One region of the Paenarthrobacter sp. NEAU-H11 genome, then DNA from elsewhere that is predicted to be linked to it. Evidence: predicted binding sites of a transcription regulator. Region 1 holds the regulator's gene; each other region holds the start of a gene.
The links. The regulator HrcA, encoded in region 1, represses chaperone genes, less so after heat shock. The targets are predictions, from matches to a motif close to TTNGCACTCGNNNNNNNCGAGTGCNAA.
Positions count from the first base shown of each region.

Region 2: the regulator HrcA is predicted to act here: its motif matches at 1,981-2,007, upstream of ACQ3DC_RS01855 (FmdB family zinc ribbon protein).
Region 3: the regulator HrcA is predicted to act here: its motif matches at 1,903-1,929, upstream of groL (chaperonin GroEL).

Region 1 is NZ_JBNZGA010000005.1:181,392-186,082, forward strand. It holds gene ACQ3DC_RS08810 (16S rRNA (uracil(1498)-N(3))-methyltransferase) at 1-82, opposite strand, end outside; gene dnaJ (molecular chaperone DnaJ) at 85-1,212, opposite strand; gene hrcA (heat-inducible transcriptional repressor HrcA) at 1,291-2,304, opposite strand; gene ACQ3DC_RS08825 (DUF3097 domain-containing protein) at 2,481-3,329, shown strand; gene ACQ3DC_RS08830 (DUF4870 domain-containing protein) at 3,479-3,901, shown strand; gene hemW (radical SAM family heme chaperone HemW) at 3,956-4,691, opposite strand, start outside.
Region 2 is NZ_JBNZGA010000001.1:399,402-404,092, reverse strand. It holds gene ACQ3DC_RS01865 (DUF4011 domain-containing protein) at 1-689, shown strand, start outside; gene cpaB (Flp pilus assembly protein CpaB) at 775-1,542, opposite strand; gene ACQ3DC_RS01855 (FmdB family zinc ribbon protein) at 1,647-1,919, opposite strand; gene ACQ3DC_RS01850 (5-formyltetrahydrofolate cyclo-ligase) at 2,041-2,664, opposite strand; gene galU (UTP--glucose-1-phosphate uridylyltransferase GalU) at 2,744-3,649, shown strand; gene ACQ3DC_RS01840 (GNAT family N-acetyltransferase) at 3,654-4,274, shown strand; gene ACQ3DC_RS01835 (hypothetical protein) at 4,380-4,691, shown strand, end outside.
Region 3 is NZ_JBNZGA010000006.1:8,164-12,854, reverse strand. It holds gene ACQ3DC_RS09290 (ABC transporter substrate-binding protein) at 1-7, shown strand, start outside; gene groL (chaperonin GroEL) at 98-1,726, opposite strand; gene ACQ3DC_RS09280 (ABC transporter substrate-binding protein) at 2,015-3,298, opposite strand; gene ACQ3DC_RS09275 (cold-shock protein) at 3,295-3,501, opposite strand; gene ACQ3DC_RS09270 (LytR C-terminal domain-containing protein) at 3,699-4,349, opposite strand; gene ACQ3DC_RS09265 (DUF3263 domain-containing protein) at 4,400-4,691, opposite strand, start outside.

The sequences.
Region 1 (4,691 bases):
CGGGCCCCTCCAGGACAAAGACTTCCCCCGCCACCAGCTGGTCAAGGGAACCGGGAGGAGTGAAAAAGACCGGGTTGCTCACCGCTACAGGTTACCGAGCCGGTCCCGGAGCTTGGCGAACATGCCCCCGCTGGCCGCAAGCTTGCCCTCGGTGATCTGTTCACCTCGCATCTTGGCAAGCTGACGCAGGAGGTCCTCCTGCGCGGCGTCCAGCTTGGCGGGAGTCTCGACCTGGAGGTGCACTTTCAGGTCGCCGCGCCCGTACCCGCGAAGGTGGGTCACGCCAAGTCCGCGAAGGGTGATGATCTCGCCGGACTGGGTGCCCGGCTTGACGTCGATCTCCTGCGGTCCGTCGAACGTTTCCAGGCTCACCTCGGTGCCCAGGGCTGCAGCGGTCATGGGAAGGTGCAGGGTTGCGTGGAGGTCGTCGTTGTCCCGGACATAGGTGGCGTCGTTGTTCACGCGGATCTCGACGTAGAGGTCGCCGGCGGGACCGCCGGCGGGACCTGCTTCGCCTTGGCCGGAAAGCTGGATGCGGGTTCCGGTGGCTACGCCGGCGGGAACCTTGATGGTCAGCGAACGGCGGCTGCGGATGCGTCCCTGGCCGCTGCACTCATTGCAGGGGTCCTTGATGACGGTGCCGAAGCCCTCGCACGTACCGCACGGGGCGGCGGTCATGACCTGTCCCAGGATGGAGCGCACGGCACGCTGGACCTGGCCGCTGCCGCCGCAGATGTCGCAGCGTTCCGGATGGGTTCCCGGCCGGCAGCACGAACCTTCGCAGGTGGGGCACGTGACGGCCGTGTCCACTTCCAGCTTCTTGTTGACGCCGAAGACAGCGTCGCGGAGTTCGATGCGGACACTGATGAGTGCGTCCTGGCCGCGCCTGACGCGGGAAGCCGGGCCCGTTGTTCCGCCGGCCCCGAAGAAGGTGTCGAAGATGTCCTGGAACGCGAATCCCTGGCCGGCGTAGCTGCCTCCGCCGAAGCCGTTGTCCGTGCCGTTCTCGTTGCCGGTGGTGTCGTAGACGCGGCGCTTCTGCGGGTCCGAAAGAACCTCGTAGGCGTGGGTCACGGCCTTGAAGCGGTCCGACGCGTCCTCACCCGGGTTGACGTCCGGGTGGAGCGTGCGCGCCAGCTTGCGGTAGGCCTTCTTGATCTCTTCTCCCGTGGCCTCCGGTGAGACTCCAAGGACGTCGTAGTGGCTGCTCAAAGTTCGTATCTCTTCCTTGTTGTACTGCCTGCAGTTGGACTGCGGGAAATGATCTGCATGCCCGGGAACGGGAAAACGTCAGGGTCCCAGGATCCGCGAAAGGTAGCGGGCAACGGCCCTGACTGCGGCCATGGTGGTGGGATAGTCCATCCGGGTTGGTCCCAGGACACCAATTTTCGCAATGTGGTCCGGACCGTACCCCGTGGCAACGACGGACGCCTCGGCAAGGCCGTCGTAGGGATTCTCGCGGCCGATGCTGACAGCCACCCCGCGGTGGTCCTGCGCCATTTCGCTCAGCAGGCGGAGCATGACCACCTGTTCCTCGAGTGCTTCCAGGACCGGTCCGATGCTGAGCGGAAAGTCCACGTTGGAACGCGCAAGGTTGGCGGTGCCCGCCATGACCATGCGGTCTTCCCTGCTGCTCTGGGCCAGGCCTTCGAGGCCGACGGCGAGGGCATGGGCGGCCTGCCTTTGCCCCGGGCCGGCTGTGGCCACCACTGCCGGCAGGGACTGGGCGAGCTGGTTCAGCGGAGTGCCGGCAAGGGAGCCAAGGAACCGTGCCCGCAGGGTGGCGAGGGCGTCGTCCCCCAGGTCCTGGCCGACGTCGATAACGCGCTGTTCCACTTTGCCGCTGTTGGCGATCAGCACCACCAGCACCTTGCGCGGCGCGAGGAGGACGAACTCGATATGGCGGACCAGTGCCCGGCTCAGGTGCGGATACTGGACCACGGCAACCTGGTTGGTCAGCTGCGACAGCAGGCGGACCGTGCGGTCAAGGACGTCGTCGAGGTCGTCAGATCCTTCCAGCAGCGACTGGATGGCCCTGCGCTCGGCCTGGGACAGCGGTTTGACCGCCGAGATCTGGTCCACGAACAGCCGGTAACCCTTGTCAGTGGGGATACGTCCGGCGCTGGTGTGCGGAGCGGTGATCAGGCCCTCTTCCTCCAGGGCGGCCATATCGTTCCTGATCGTTGCGCTGGACACACCGAGATGGTGCCGCTCCACCAGGGCCTTGGACCCGACGGGTTCCCGGGAGTGGACGTAGTCCTCCACGATTGCACGCAGCACTTCAAGTTTGCGTGGCTCGCTCACACTCCACCTCCATCCAGGGTTCGGGGCGGCCGCGCCGCCCGCGCTGTGCCACCTCAAGGGTTAGCACTCGACATGCCTCAGTGCTAACAGTCTATTATGACTCCCGCCGTTGCTAGCATTGGTACCGCTCCGGGCGAAATCCGGACCTGTGACCGAACGCTAGGCGGAGTGAAACCATGCAGTACCAGAACTGGGGCCCACGCGACTTGTCCGCTCCCGCAAAGACTGAACTGCCCGAGGTTCCCGTTGAACGGGGAATGGTCCTTGAGGACGTCCAGTCCGGCTGGGTGGGCGCCGTGACCCGGGTGGAAAAATCCGGCGGCATGCACGTGGTTGCCCTGGAGGACCGGCGCGGTAAATCCCGGTCCTTCCGGCTTGGTTTCGGATTCCTCCTCGAAGGCCGGGCCATCAAGCTCCTGCCCCCGGCCCCGCGGCAGGCCGCCGGCGCCGTCGCCGGCCGGACCGCCTCCGGGTCCGTCCGCGTCGCCGGCCAGCGGGCACAGGTGGCCAAGGCCAGCCGGATCTGGGTGGAGGGAAAGCACGACGCCGAACTGGTGGAAAAGGTCTGGGGAGACGACCTGCGCGTGGAGGGCATCGTCGTCGAACCCCTGCACGGCATTGATGACCTGGCGGGGGCCGTCGCAGCGTTCAGGCCCGGACCGGGCAGGCGCCTCGGCGTCCTGGTGGACCACCTGGTGCCGGATTCCAAGGAATCCCGCATTGCGGACGCCGTCATGGCCTCGCCGGGAGCTGCAGGGAACGTCCTGATTGTGGGTCACCCTTACGTGGACGTGTGGCAGGCCATCCGGCCCGCGGTCCTGGGCATTGAGCAGTGGCCGGTAGTGCCGCGCGGGCAGGATTGGAAGACCGGCATTCTCGCAGCGTTCGGCTGGCCCCATGCCACAAAGGAGGACATCGGGCTTGGCTGGCAGAAACTGCTCGGCGCCGTCCGAACGTACGCCGACCTGGAAGCCTCGCTGCTGGGGAGGGTCGAAGAAGTCATCGACTTCCTCACCGTGCCCTGAAGGACGGTTCTGCCCCGGCCCGCGCATCCCGGGGCAGGTATGGGGCCGGTACCAAGTATTCTTGGTACTGCGGATCCTGCAACATTGCAGGCCGCCGCACCCAATAAGCTTTCTTAGCCGGCACCATTGCACTTCAGAAGGAACAGACTGTGGCAGAAAACGCACGTGATCACAGGGACAGCCCGGGCGGCCAGGGCCGTTCGGAGTACCACGGCGTTCCCGCGAATGCGCTGCCCCTGACAGCCAGCGAAGACCGGCAATGGGCCACCATGGCGCACTTCGGGGGCATCCTGGGCTGCGTTCCGTCGCTGCTGATCTACCTGATCTTCCGGGACCGCGGGCCCTTCACGGCACAGGAATCCAAGGAAGCCCTGAATTTCAGCCTGCCGCCCACCATTGCTGCCCTGCTGGCGAACATCCTGGTGGTCTTCGTCCCCGTGATCGGCAACATCTTTGCCGTCATCGCCACCCTCATCTGGATTGCGCTCACCTGCTTCTCGGTGGCGGCCGGCATCCATGTCAACCGTGGCCAGCCGCACCGTTACCAGTACAACCTGCGCTGGATCAAGTAGCGGCTGCACGGGTCCACGCCCGCGGGGGCGCGGACCCACGTTGCTTTGTGCCGTTCAGTCCGGCAGGACCCGGCGGACCACCGCGTCTGCCAGCAGCCTGCCCTTGAGGGTCAGGACCAGCCTGCCCCTGAACGCGGCAGCAGGATCCACGAGGCCGTCCGCGATCAGCCCCGCAACCTCATGGCGTCCTTCTTGGCCCAGCGACGATACTTCGAGGCCGGACTGGAGACGGGCCTCGAGCATCACACGTTCGACGTTCCGGGTCTCCTGGTCCAGGGTTTCCCTGCCGGCCGCCGGTGACACTCCCTGTGCGAGGCGTCCGGCGTAGGCCGTGGGGTGTTTGACGTTCCACCACCGCACGCCGCCCACATGCGAATGGGCGCCGGGGCCGATCCCCCACCAGTCGTCGCCCCGCCAGTAGGCGAGGTTGTGGCGGCAGGCCTGCTCCGGCGTGCGGGCCCAGTTGCTGACCTCGTACCAGCCCAGGCCGGCTTTGGTGATGAGGTCGTCGGCGAGTTCGTACTTGTCGGCGTGGTCGTCGTCGTCGATTCCTGGAACCTCGCCCCGGCGGATCTGGGCGGCGAGCTTGGTTCCCTCTTCGATGATCAGCGCATAGGCGCTGATGTGGTCCGGCTGGTAGGACAGTGCCGTCTCCAGGGAGTAGCGCCAGTCGTCCAGGGACTCCCCCGGCGTGCCGTAGATGAGGTCCAGGCTCACAGCCAGTCCCGCGTCCCGGGCCCATTGCACAACCTGCGGGACTCGGCTGGGCGTGTGGGTCCGGTCAAGCACT
Region 2 (4,691 bases), on a different contig from region 1:
GCGCCCGGGTGTGGCACCAGTATGACGGCGCCATCGACGTGGTGGCTGCCGCAGATCCGCTGAGCACCATGGGCCAGGAGGACGCCGACCTCCCCTGGCCTGTGGCGATTGAATCGGATGGCACCGAACAGTACCGCGCCCTGAGCGTCCGGGAGCGGAGCCGGCTGCGCCCCCAGCTGCTGGAGCGCCTCGGCTGGCGCTACATGCCGCTGTGGACCATCGAGGTGTTCACGGATCCGTCCGCCTGCGCCGACCGCATCGCAGGATACCTCGGCCTCGAAAAGAACGCGCTCTCCGGGCGGACGTCCACATCCATCGCCTTCCTGGACGACGACGTGGACCAGGCGCTCAACGGAATCGATGCCGTGTCCCGGCGCGCGGCATCGGACCATGAACCAGCACAGGCCGAACGCCTGGACAGCAAGGAGGCGGGTGCCATGGCCCCGGACCACGAGAAGAACGACTCTTCGGACACCGAGCCGTCCGTCGCCGCCGGACCTGCAGCCGGGCAGGACCAGGAGGGCGGCCCCGTTCCCGGCAGCGCATCCACCTCAGGCACGGCCGCCCTGCCTGGCACGTCTGCCTTGCCCAACAAGGCGGCGGAAGACGAAGCCCGGGGCTGGGGCGACCGCGAAGACGACGACCACGATGCGTGGCTGAAGGAACAGAAACCCCCGCACTGGGGCTGAGGCAGGATCGCAGCCGGGGCAGGAGCCTGCGGCCGTGGAGGTTGGCGCTGTGGCTCCGCGCCGGCCCGGACCATCGCTCGCAGGGCTACGGCCCCACCAGGACGAAGAACAGCTTTCCCTGCGTGGAGGCGCCGGCGAGCCGAACCGCCTGTTCCGGATTGGCGGCCACCACTATGAGTCCGTCCGTCTCCGTCGTGCCCAGCCACTGGCCGCCTTGCCCGCCCTGACCGGAAGTCCACAACACCGGAACCCCTGAAGCCAGGACCTCCGGTGGCTCCTGCTGGTCGTAGCCGCCGGCTGCCGTTAGCACCACGTTCACGAGCTGCCCTGGGGAGACGAGCTGGATGGACGATGGATCCGCCATGCGAAGGGGAACAGCCGCTGACCCTGGGGGAGTGCCGGCGAGCAGCCCCGGACCAAGCAGCTGGGCATCCGTGAGCAGTTGTCCCTTGCGCAGCGGTGCCGCGAGTTGTTTCCCGGCCGCCTCGCCCGGTCCGTTGAGGAATCCGTCGCCCAGCATGCCCGGCGGTACCTGGACAGAGGCGAGGTCCGCAGCCGCCATGGCTGTGCCGGCGGGAAGGTCGCGGGCTGCGGCGAGCGCAGGCACCGTGTAGACCGGTGCCGGCGTAAGTTGCTGGACGGTGATGGCGGCTGCGGCGCAAAGGAGAAGCGCGGCGGCCAGCCGCCTGTTGCGGCTCAGCCAGGAGGCAAAGCGGGCCGGCGGGCGGCGGCGTGCGTTGTGGCCGGCGGCGCGGCTCCCGCCGTGGGCGCCACTGCGCCGTAAAGCCCCGGGGAGCCCAGGTCCGTGCGACGCGCTTGATACAACCCGGTGTTGCTGTCCGTGTGCAGGCATGTGCCCACGCTAAAGCCGCGCATGGCGGCCGCGGCAGGGGCGCCGGCAGCTATGTGGACAACGCAGTCAGCTGCCAGGCAGCAGCCTGGACCGCGGAACGTGGATCAGCTGGCGGCAGCAGCCGGAGCCGGAGCAGCTGGTGCGGCCGCAGGCGTTGCCGCCGGCGCAGCGGGAGCGGCAGAAGCCGTGCTGCCCTTGGCATCCCGGGAGTCCGTGCGGTAGAAGCCGGAACCCTTGAAGACAACGCCCACGCTGTTGAACTTCTTGCGCAGGGTACCCTGGCACTCAGGGCACGACGACAGAGAGCTGTCCGAGAACGACTGGACGATGTCAAAGGCATGGCCGCAATCCTTGCAGGCGTACGCATACGTTGGCACTGGTGCTCCTCCTCTTGGGCAAACGAGAGGTCCCGGACTGCCTCTGGATTATGGATGTCCATTAGCAGTCGCAGGGCCTGAGTGCTAATTCTACCATCCTCGTACGCGGGGACTTCCCCGGTCAGGCGGCGTCCGCCAGCCTCCGGAACCCGGAGGGAAGCACGACGCCAGGCACCGGCCGGTCGAATGCCTCCACCGGAATCCTGCCGGCAGGCAGCAGTTCCCCGTCGTAGATCACCGCGGCCAGCGGAATATGCTTCCCGGCTGATTCGAGGTGGCCCAGGAACTTGTCGTAGTAACCTCCGCCCTGGCCTACCCTGCTGCCCGCGAGGTCAATCGCGGTGGCAGGGATAAAGAGGGCGGCAGCTTCCCCGGCCACCTCAATTTCGTGCCGTGTCCCCACGGGCTCCAGGATGGGGGCATACCTGCTCTTGACCAGATCGACGCCCGGCGCCCAGAAGACCCACTTCAGCTCCCGCCCCGGCTCGCAGACGGGAAGCAGGACTTTGTGGCCGGCGTCGTGGAGGGCCGCGATCAGCGGCAGCGTGGGCGGTTCCGCCCCGACTCCGAGGTAGGCGCAGACCGTCGCTGCCTTCCCCCGGGTTACCGAATCTGCCCACGCTGCCCCGTGCTTCGCCAAGGCTTCCCCGGCATCCTGCCGCTCCTGGAGCGTAAGCAAAGCACGACGGCGGCGATGGGCAGCACGTATCTCGTCCTTGGCCGCCTTTGAATCCTCAAGCGTCATGTGTTTCCTCCGTAGCTGCCGCATGGCGTCGGCCATCCCCTGATTACTGAATGCTTGACGCTGACGTTAGATTAGTCCGGTGACTACCAGTAATCCGAGAGTACGCAAAGCCGTCATTCCTGCCGCCGGACTTGGCACCAGGTTCCTGCCGGCAACCAAGGCGATGCCCAAGGAAATGCTTCCCGTTGTGGACAAGCCTGCCATCCAGTACGTGGTTGAGGAAGCCGTGAACGTCGGCCTCAACGATGTCCTGATGATCACCGGGCGGAACAAGCGGGCGCTGGAAGACCACTTCGATCGTGTGCCGTCCCTGGAGTCCGCCCTTGAAGGCAAGGGGGATATCGAGAAGCTGGCGTCCATCCAGGCTGCGAGCAACCTGGGTGACATCCACTACGTCCGGCAGGGGGACCCGCACGGACTGGGCCATGCCGTACTCCGCGCGAAGCAGCACGTTGGCGACGAAGCCTTCGCCGTGCTGCTGGGCGATGACCTGATCGATGCCCGGGACGAACTGCTCAGCACCATGATTGATGTCCAAGCCAAAACCGGTGGTTCCGTCGTCGCGCTGATCGAAGTGGAACCCTCGCAGATCAGCGCCTACGGCTGCGCTGACATCGAACCGATCGACGGCGAATCATACGTGCGGGTCAACCGGCTCGTGGAGAAGCCGAGCCCGGAGGAAGCGCCCTCCAACCTGGCGCTGATTGGCCGTTACGTACTCCATCCGGCCGTCTTCGACGTCCTTGAGCGCACCGGGCCGGGACGGGGCGGCGAAATCCAGCTGACAGACGCCCTCCAGGAACTGGCCACCGGTGACGGCGAAGGGCACGGTGTCTACGGCGTCGTGTTCCGGGGGCGGCGTTACGACACCGGGGACAAGCTCAGCTACCTCAAGGCCTGCGTCCAGCTGGCCATTGACAGCGAGGACCTCGGCCCCGGCCTGCGGGAATGGCTGCCCGGCTTCACCGCCGGCCTGTCCAAGTAGCGCCATGCGCCCTGGTCCCATCTGGCCCGTGACCCTGGAATGCGGGGATCTGGTCCTGCGGCCCATCCGGTACCGGGACAAGAAGGAATGGACGGAAGTCAGGTCCCGCAACAGCCAGTGGCTGGCGCCGTGGGAAGCATCCAACCCGGATCCATCCGGCGGCCTGCCGGACTACCGGCAGATGGTCCGGTCATTGAAGGCGCAGGCGGCCCAGGCAACGGCTTTGCCCTTCCTCATCACCGAGAGGCGGCCCGGCAGCGTCAAGCCGCCCATTGTTGGCCAGCTGACCGTATCGTCGATCGTTTGGGGCTCGGCCATGATGGCAACCCTCGGCTACTGGGTGGATCAGGCCTGTGCGGGCCGCGGCATCGCGCCCACCGCCGTCGCCATGGTGACGGACCATTGCTTCAAGACCTTGGGCCTGCACCGGATGGAGATCAACATCAGGCCAGAGAACGGACCCAGCCTCCGGGTGGTGGAGAAACTCGGGTTCCGGGACGAAGGCTACCGGCCGCGCTACCTCCACATCAACGGTGAATGGGCCGACCACCGCTCGTTTGCCTTGACGTCTGAAGAGGTCCCGGAGGGACTACTTAGGCCGTGGCTTGCCTCACACCGGTCATAAATCCAGTGAATTGCCGTCTGCGCCACGACACACCGCAGCTAATGCTGCCGCAGCGGGCCGGATGCTCATACGGTTTTGAGTGTGGACTTCCCCCTTAGCAGCTCAGTGATCCTTGTGGTTGCCGTTGTGCTCTGGATTGTGTGGGTTGCGCCCTACGTCCTCCGGAACCGCAGGCACCAGTTCCAGCCCGCCGGCGATTTCCTGGCAGACGCCGCAGCCGATGAAACACCGGAATCGCCAGCCGTTTTGGTTATGAACGTTGCCGCCCAGCAGGAGAAAGCCATGGACACCAGGAAGAGCGCCGGACCCGGGACCGCTGCTGCCGGCACGCCGGCCGGGGCCAAGTTCCGCATACGCTATGGCCGGATGGCACTCGCCCTCATCGGGCTGCTGTCGTTGGCCACCGCATTCGTTTCC
Region 3 (4,691 bases), on a different contig from region 1:
GAAGTAAAAGCCAGGCACTCTCCAGGAACACAAATGCGGCCCCCTCAAGAGAGGGGGCCGCATTCGTTTCCAGCGGGACAAAGCCCGGCAGGAGGGCTTAGAAGCCGCCCATGCCGCCCATGTCGTCGCCGCCGCCCATGGGGGCCGGGTTCTTCTCCGGCTTGTCGGCAACAACAGCTTCGGTAGTGAGGAACAGGCCGGCAATGGAAGCCGCGTTCTGCAGGGCAGAGCGGGTTACCTTGACGGGGTCGTTCACGCCGGCAGCCAGCAGGTCGACGTACTCACCGGTTGCGGCGTTCAGGCCGTGTCCTGCGGGCAGGCCGCGAACCTTGTCAACCACAACGCCCGGCTCCAGGCCGGCGTTGAAGGCGATCTGCTTCAGCGGAGCATCGATGGCAACGCGGACAATGTTGGCACCGGTGGCCTCGTCGCCGGACAGCTGCAGGTTGGCGAATGCCTTGGCACCGGCCTGGATGAGGGCCACGCCGCCACCGGCAACGATGCCTTCTTCAACAGCGGCCTTGGCGTTGCGCACTGCGTCTTCGATGCGGTGCTTGCGCTCCTTGAGCTCAACCTCGGTTGCGGCACCGGCCTTGATCACTGCAACGCCGCCGGCCAGCTTGGCCAGGCGTTCCTGCAGCTTCTCGCGGTCGTAGTCCGAATCGGAGTTCTCGATCTCGGCGCGGATCTGGGACACGCGGCCGGCGATCTGGTCGGCGTCGCCGGCACCTTCAACGATGGTGGTCTCGTCCTTGGTGACCACAACCTTGCGTGCCTTGCCCAGGAGTTCCAGGCCGGCGTTTTCCAGCTTGAGTCCGACTTCCTCGGAGATGACCTGGCCGCCGGTGAGGACGGCAATGTCGGCGAGCTGTGCCTTGCGGCGGTCACCGAAGCCCGGAGCCTTGACGGCAACGGACTTGAAGGTGCCGCGGATCTTGTTGACGATCAGGGTGGCCAGGGCCTCGCCCTCGATGTCCTCGGCGATGATCAGCAGCGGCTTGTTGGACTGCATGACCTTTTCGAGGACAGCAACCAGTTCCTTGACGTTGGAGATCTTGGAGTTGACGATCAGGATGTACGGGTCTTCGAGGACCGTTTCCTGGCGCTCCGCGTCGGTGACGAAGTAGGCGGAGATGTAGCCCTTGTCGAAGCGCATGCCTTCGGTGAGCTCGAGTTCCAGGCCGAAGGTGTTGGATTCCTCGACCGTGATGACGCCTTCCTTGCCCACCTTGTCCAGGGCTTCGGCGATCAGCGCACCGATTTCCTCGTCCCCTGCGGAGATGGATGCCGTAGCGGCAATCTCTTCCTTGGTTTCGATTTCCTTGGCGGAAGCCAGGAGCTCGCGGGTGACGGCTTCGACAGCCTTTTCGATGCCGCGCTTGAGGGACAGCGGGTCGGCACCGGCGGCAACGTTGCGCAGGCCTTCCTTGACCAGGGCCTGGGCCAGAACGGTGGCGGTGGTGGTTCCGTCGCCGGCGACGTCGTCAGTCTTCTTGGCAACTTCCTTGACCAGCTCGGCGCCGATCTTCTCGTAGGGATCGTCCAGCTCGATCTCCTTGGCGATGGAAACACCATCGTTGGTGATCGTGGGGGCGCCCCACTTCTTTTCGAGGACGACGTTGCGTCCACGCGGGCCGAGGGTGACCTTAACGGCGTCGGCGAGGATGTTCAGGCCCCGCTCAAGGCCGCGGCGTGCCTCTTCATCAAATGCAATGATCTTGGCCATAACGGCAGTAGTCCTTTCGGGACAGTCGTTAAGAATGAACCTTCGCTGCAGTGCCCGCGACGGACGACCCTTTGCCGGCGGCCTCTGTATGCCCCCGGGTGCGGGCCTCACTCCAGTGAGGTGTTTCTTCGCTCCTCGCCCGGTGCCGCGCTCCGCCGGCCGGAACCAGCTTTGCTTTAGCAGTCGGTACGTCAGAGTGCTAACTCAATAATTAGCACTCCCCACGGGAGAGTGCAAGCGAATGACGCGCGGAAAGCGCCTTGGCAGGCATCTCTACGCCGAGAGCGATCAGCCGGCGCGGCCTGCAGTTTCACGGCCGGTGGGCGTTGGACTGTTGTCTGTCCCGTAGGTAAACACCGTAAACGTCGCCGAGGTGATGTCACCGTTGGCGTCGAAGGCAACCGGGCCGGATTCGCCGTCGTAATTAATGCCGGTACCGGAGGCCTTCGCCGCCAGGCACTCCTTGTAGCTGGGGCAGGGCGTGCCGGGCACCGTTGCAGTCCCGCCATCCTTGCCGGCGGCAGTCCCGCCTGACACGGCGATGAGGTTCGCTGCAATTGAGCGGCCCGAGTCGTCCTCTGCTTTGGCTGCCGCGAGGGCTGCGAGGGTCACGGCGTCGTACGTTTCCGCGGCGAAGGACACGTCCTTCAGGCCGGGATCGATGCCCAGGAGCCTTTCCTGGAAGGCGGCGGATGGCAGCTCGCCGGGAACGACGGCGCGGGCACCCTCCAGGGCTTTGGTTCCCAGCTTGGACGCATACCGGCCGAACGCGCCGTCGCTGAGGATGATCTTCGAGCCGGCCAGGGCGGCGTTGTTGAGTTCAGCCAGGGCGCCCTGCGCGCCGTCGCGGGCCACCAGGATGACGGCGTCGGGTTCCGCCCCGCGGGCGGCGGCAGCGGCGCTTCCCGCTTCACCCGGCTTGAACCCGGCTGTGGCAACCACTTCCAGTCCGGCCTGTTCTGCGGAATCGGCGACGGCGGCGGAGACGTCGCTGCCGTAGGCGCCTTCCTGGAACATCAGGGAGATGGTGGCGGCGCCCGCGTCCTTGGCGAGCTTGGCCAGCACGGGTCCCTGCGCGACGTCGGCGGCCGCCGTCCGGAAGTAGTATCCGCCGCTGGGGATGGTGCTGAGCCCGGCCGCGGTGTTGGCCGGCGAGATCAGCGGCGTCCTGGCCCGGGAGAGGATGTCCACGACGGCCTTGGCGTGGCTGGAGTCGGTGGGGCCGATCACCACGTCCGCCTTGGCCTGGACCAAGGCCTGGGCCTGCGACGCTGCATCCTGGCCGGCTTCAAAGGGCAGCAGCTCCACGGGCCGGCCTTTGTGCCCACCGGCAGCGTTGATCTCTTTGACTGCGAGCTTGGCGGCGGCCGCCTGGGGCGCGTTCAGGAAGCTGCCCTCCCCCGCATTGTCCAGGATGAGGCCTACCCGCAGCGTCCCGTCACCGGAGGCTTCCGTTGTTTCCACGCGTGCGTTTCCGGTTACCCCGGAACAGGCGGTCAGGGCCAGCGTGCAGCAGAGGGCCGCGGCAAACGCAGGACGGAGGGTCCCGGCGGGGACAATCAGATGCTTCACTCCGCCGGCCGGACGCTTTCCGCCTGTGGGCCCTTCTCGCCTTCGCCGACTTCAAGTTCCACGCGCTGTCCCTCGTCCAGTGCCCGGTAACCTTCGCCTTCGATAGCAGACCAGTGGACAAAGACGTCGTCGCTGGAGCCGTCAACGGTGATGAAGCCGTAGCCCTTTTCCGCGTTGAACCACTTGACGGTTCCTCGTGCCATGGTGACCACTCTTTCCGTAAGGTCCGGGATGCTGCGGGGGTGCCCCGGCGCCGGGCCGTAGCCCGGGATTTACTCTAGCCAATGCGGGTCGGTGCCGCAGGCCCCCGGCGGTGCCGTCGGCAAACGTTATTCAGGCGTAACGCCGGGCCCCGGACCGGGTGTGGCCCAAGGCAGCGCGGCTGATGGAAGAACCCGGCTTACCGGTACCCCGGGCCCAGCACAACCACCAGGGGAACCTGGAAGTCGGTGCTGCTCACCACGGTGGGGACGCCCAGGAGTTCCGCGAGGGCTTCCGCGTTGGCCCGTTGGACTGGGCCGGAGTAGAAAATGATGGAGCCCTGCTGCGGCGCTCCCGCCCAGTTCCCTACCTGTCCCAGGGGCCAGCCGTCCGCCTGCACGGTTCCGCCTACACGGCTTGCCAGCCCGGCGGTCCCGGCGGCGTTGTAGACCGCCACAGGCTGGGTTTTGTCTACGGACGCAGCCTGCGCCGTGGGGCGGCTACTGGACCCTGTCCCGGCAGCGGGGACCGTTTCGGATCCGGCGGTTTCAGGCGCGGCGGAGGGCTCAGCGGAGGGAGTGACGGACGCGTCCGGCGCGGCGGAGGGCGTCGACCCCGTTCCGGCCAGCGGCATTGCTTCGAGGCTCGACGAGGCCTGGCTTGCCGGACCGGCAAACCCCAGCTTGGGCAGGATCAGGAAGGAAACCAGCCCGATGGCCAGGGCAACGCATCCCACCGCCAGGACGGGCCACAGCCGGACCCGTGACGGAGCAGAGGCTGTGCGATGGACACCTTGTCGCGACGCGGTCTCCGGGACCTTGTCGAATTCATCGCGGGCATATTTGGTCATGGGAAAGAGACATCCTTGTGTGTTGCTGCTGAGGAACCAGCGTGAGCGTCTTATGCGTCGGACCCCAGGCGCCGTGCAGTGCGTGCACGGTGACGCGACGTACGTAGTCTACGCAATCTCTTGACCAGCATGGGGTCATGCGCCAGCGCATCCTCGGTATCGATCAGGGCGTTAAGGAGCTGGTAGTAGTGTGTCGCGGAGAGATCGAAGAGTTCCCTGATGGCCTGTTCCTTGGCACCGGCGTACTTCCACCACTGCCGTTCGAGGGCGAGCATCTGCTGGTCACGCTCGCTCAGGGGGGAATCCCGCAGCGTGAAATCCGGCAGGAGGGCGTTCCGCTGT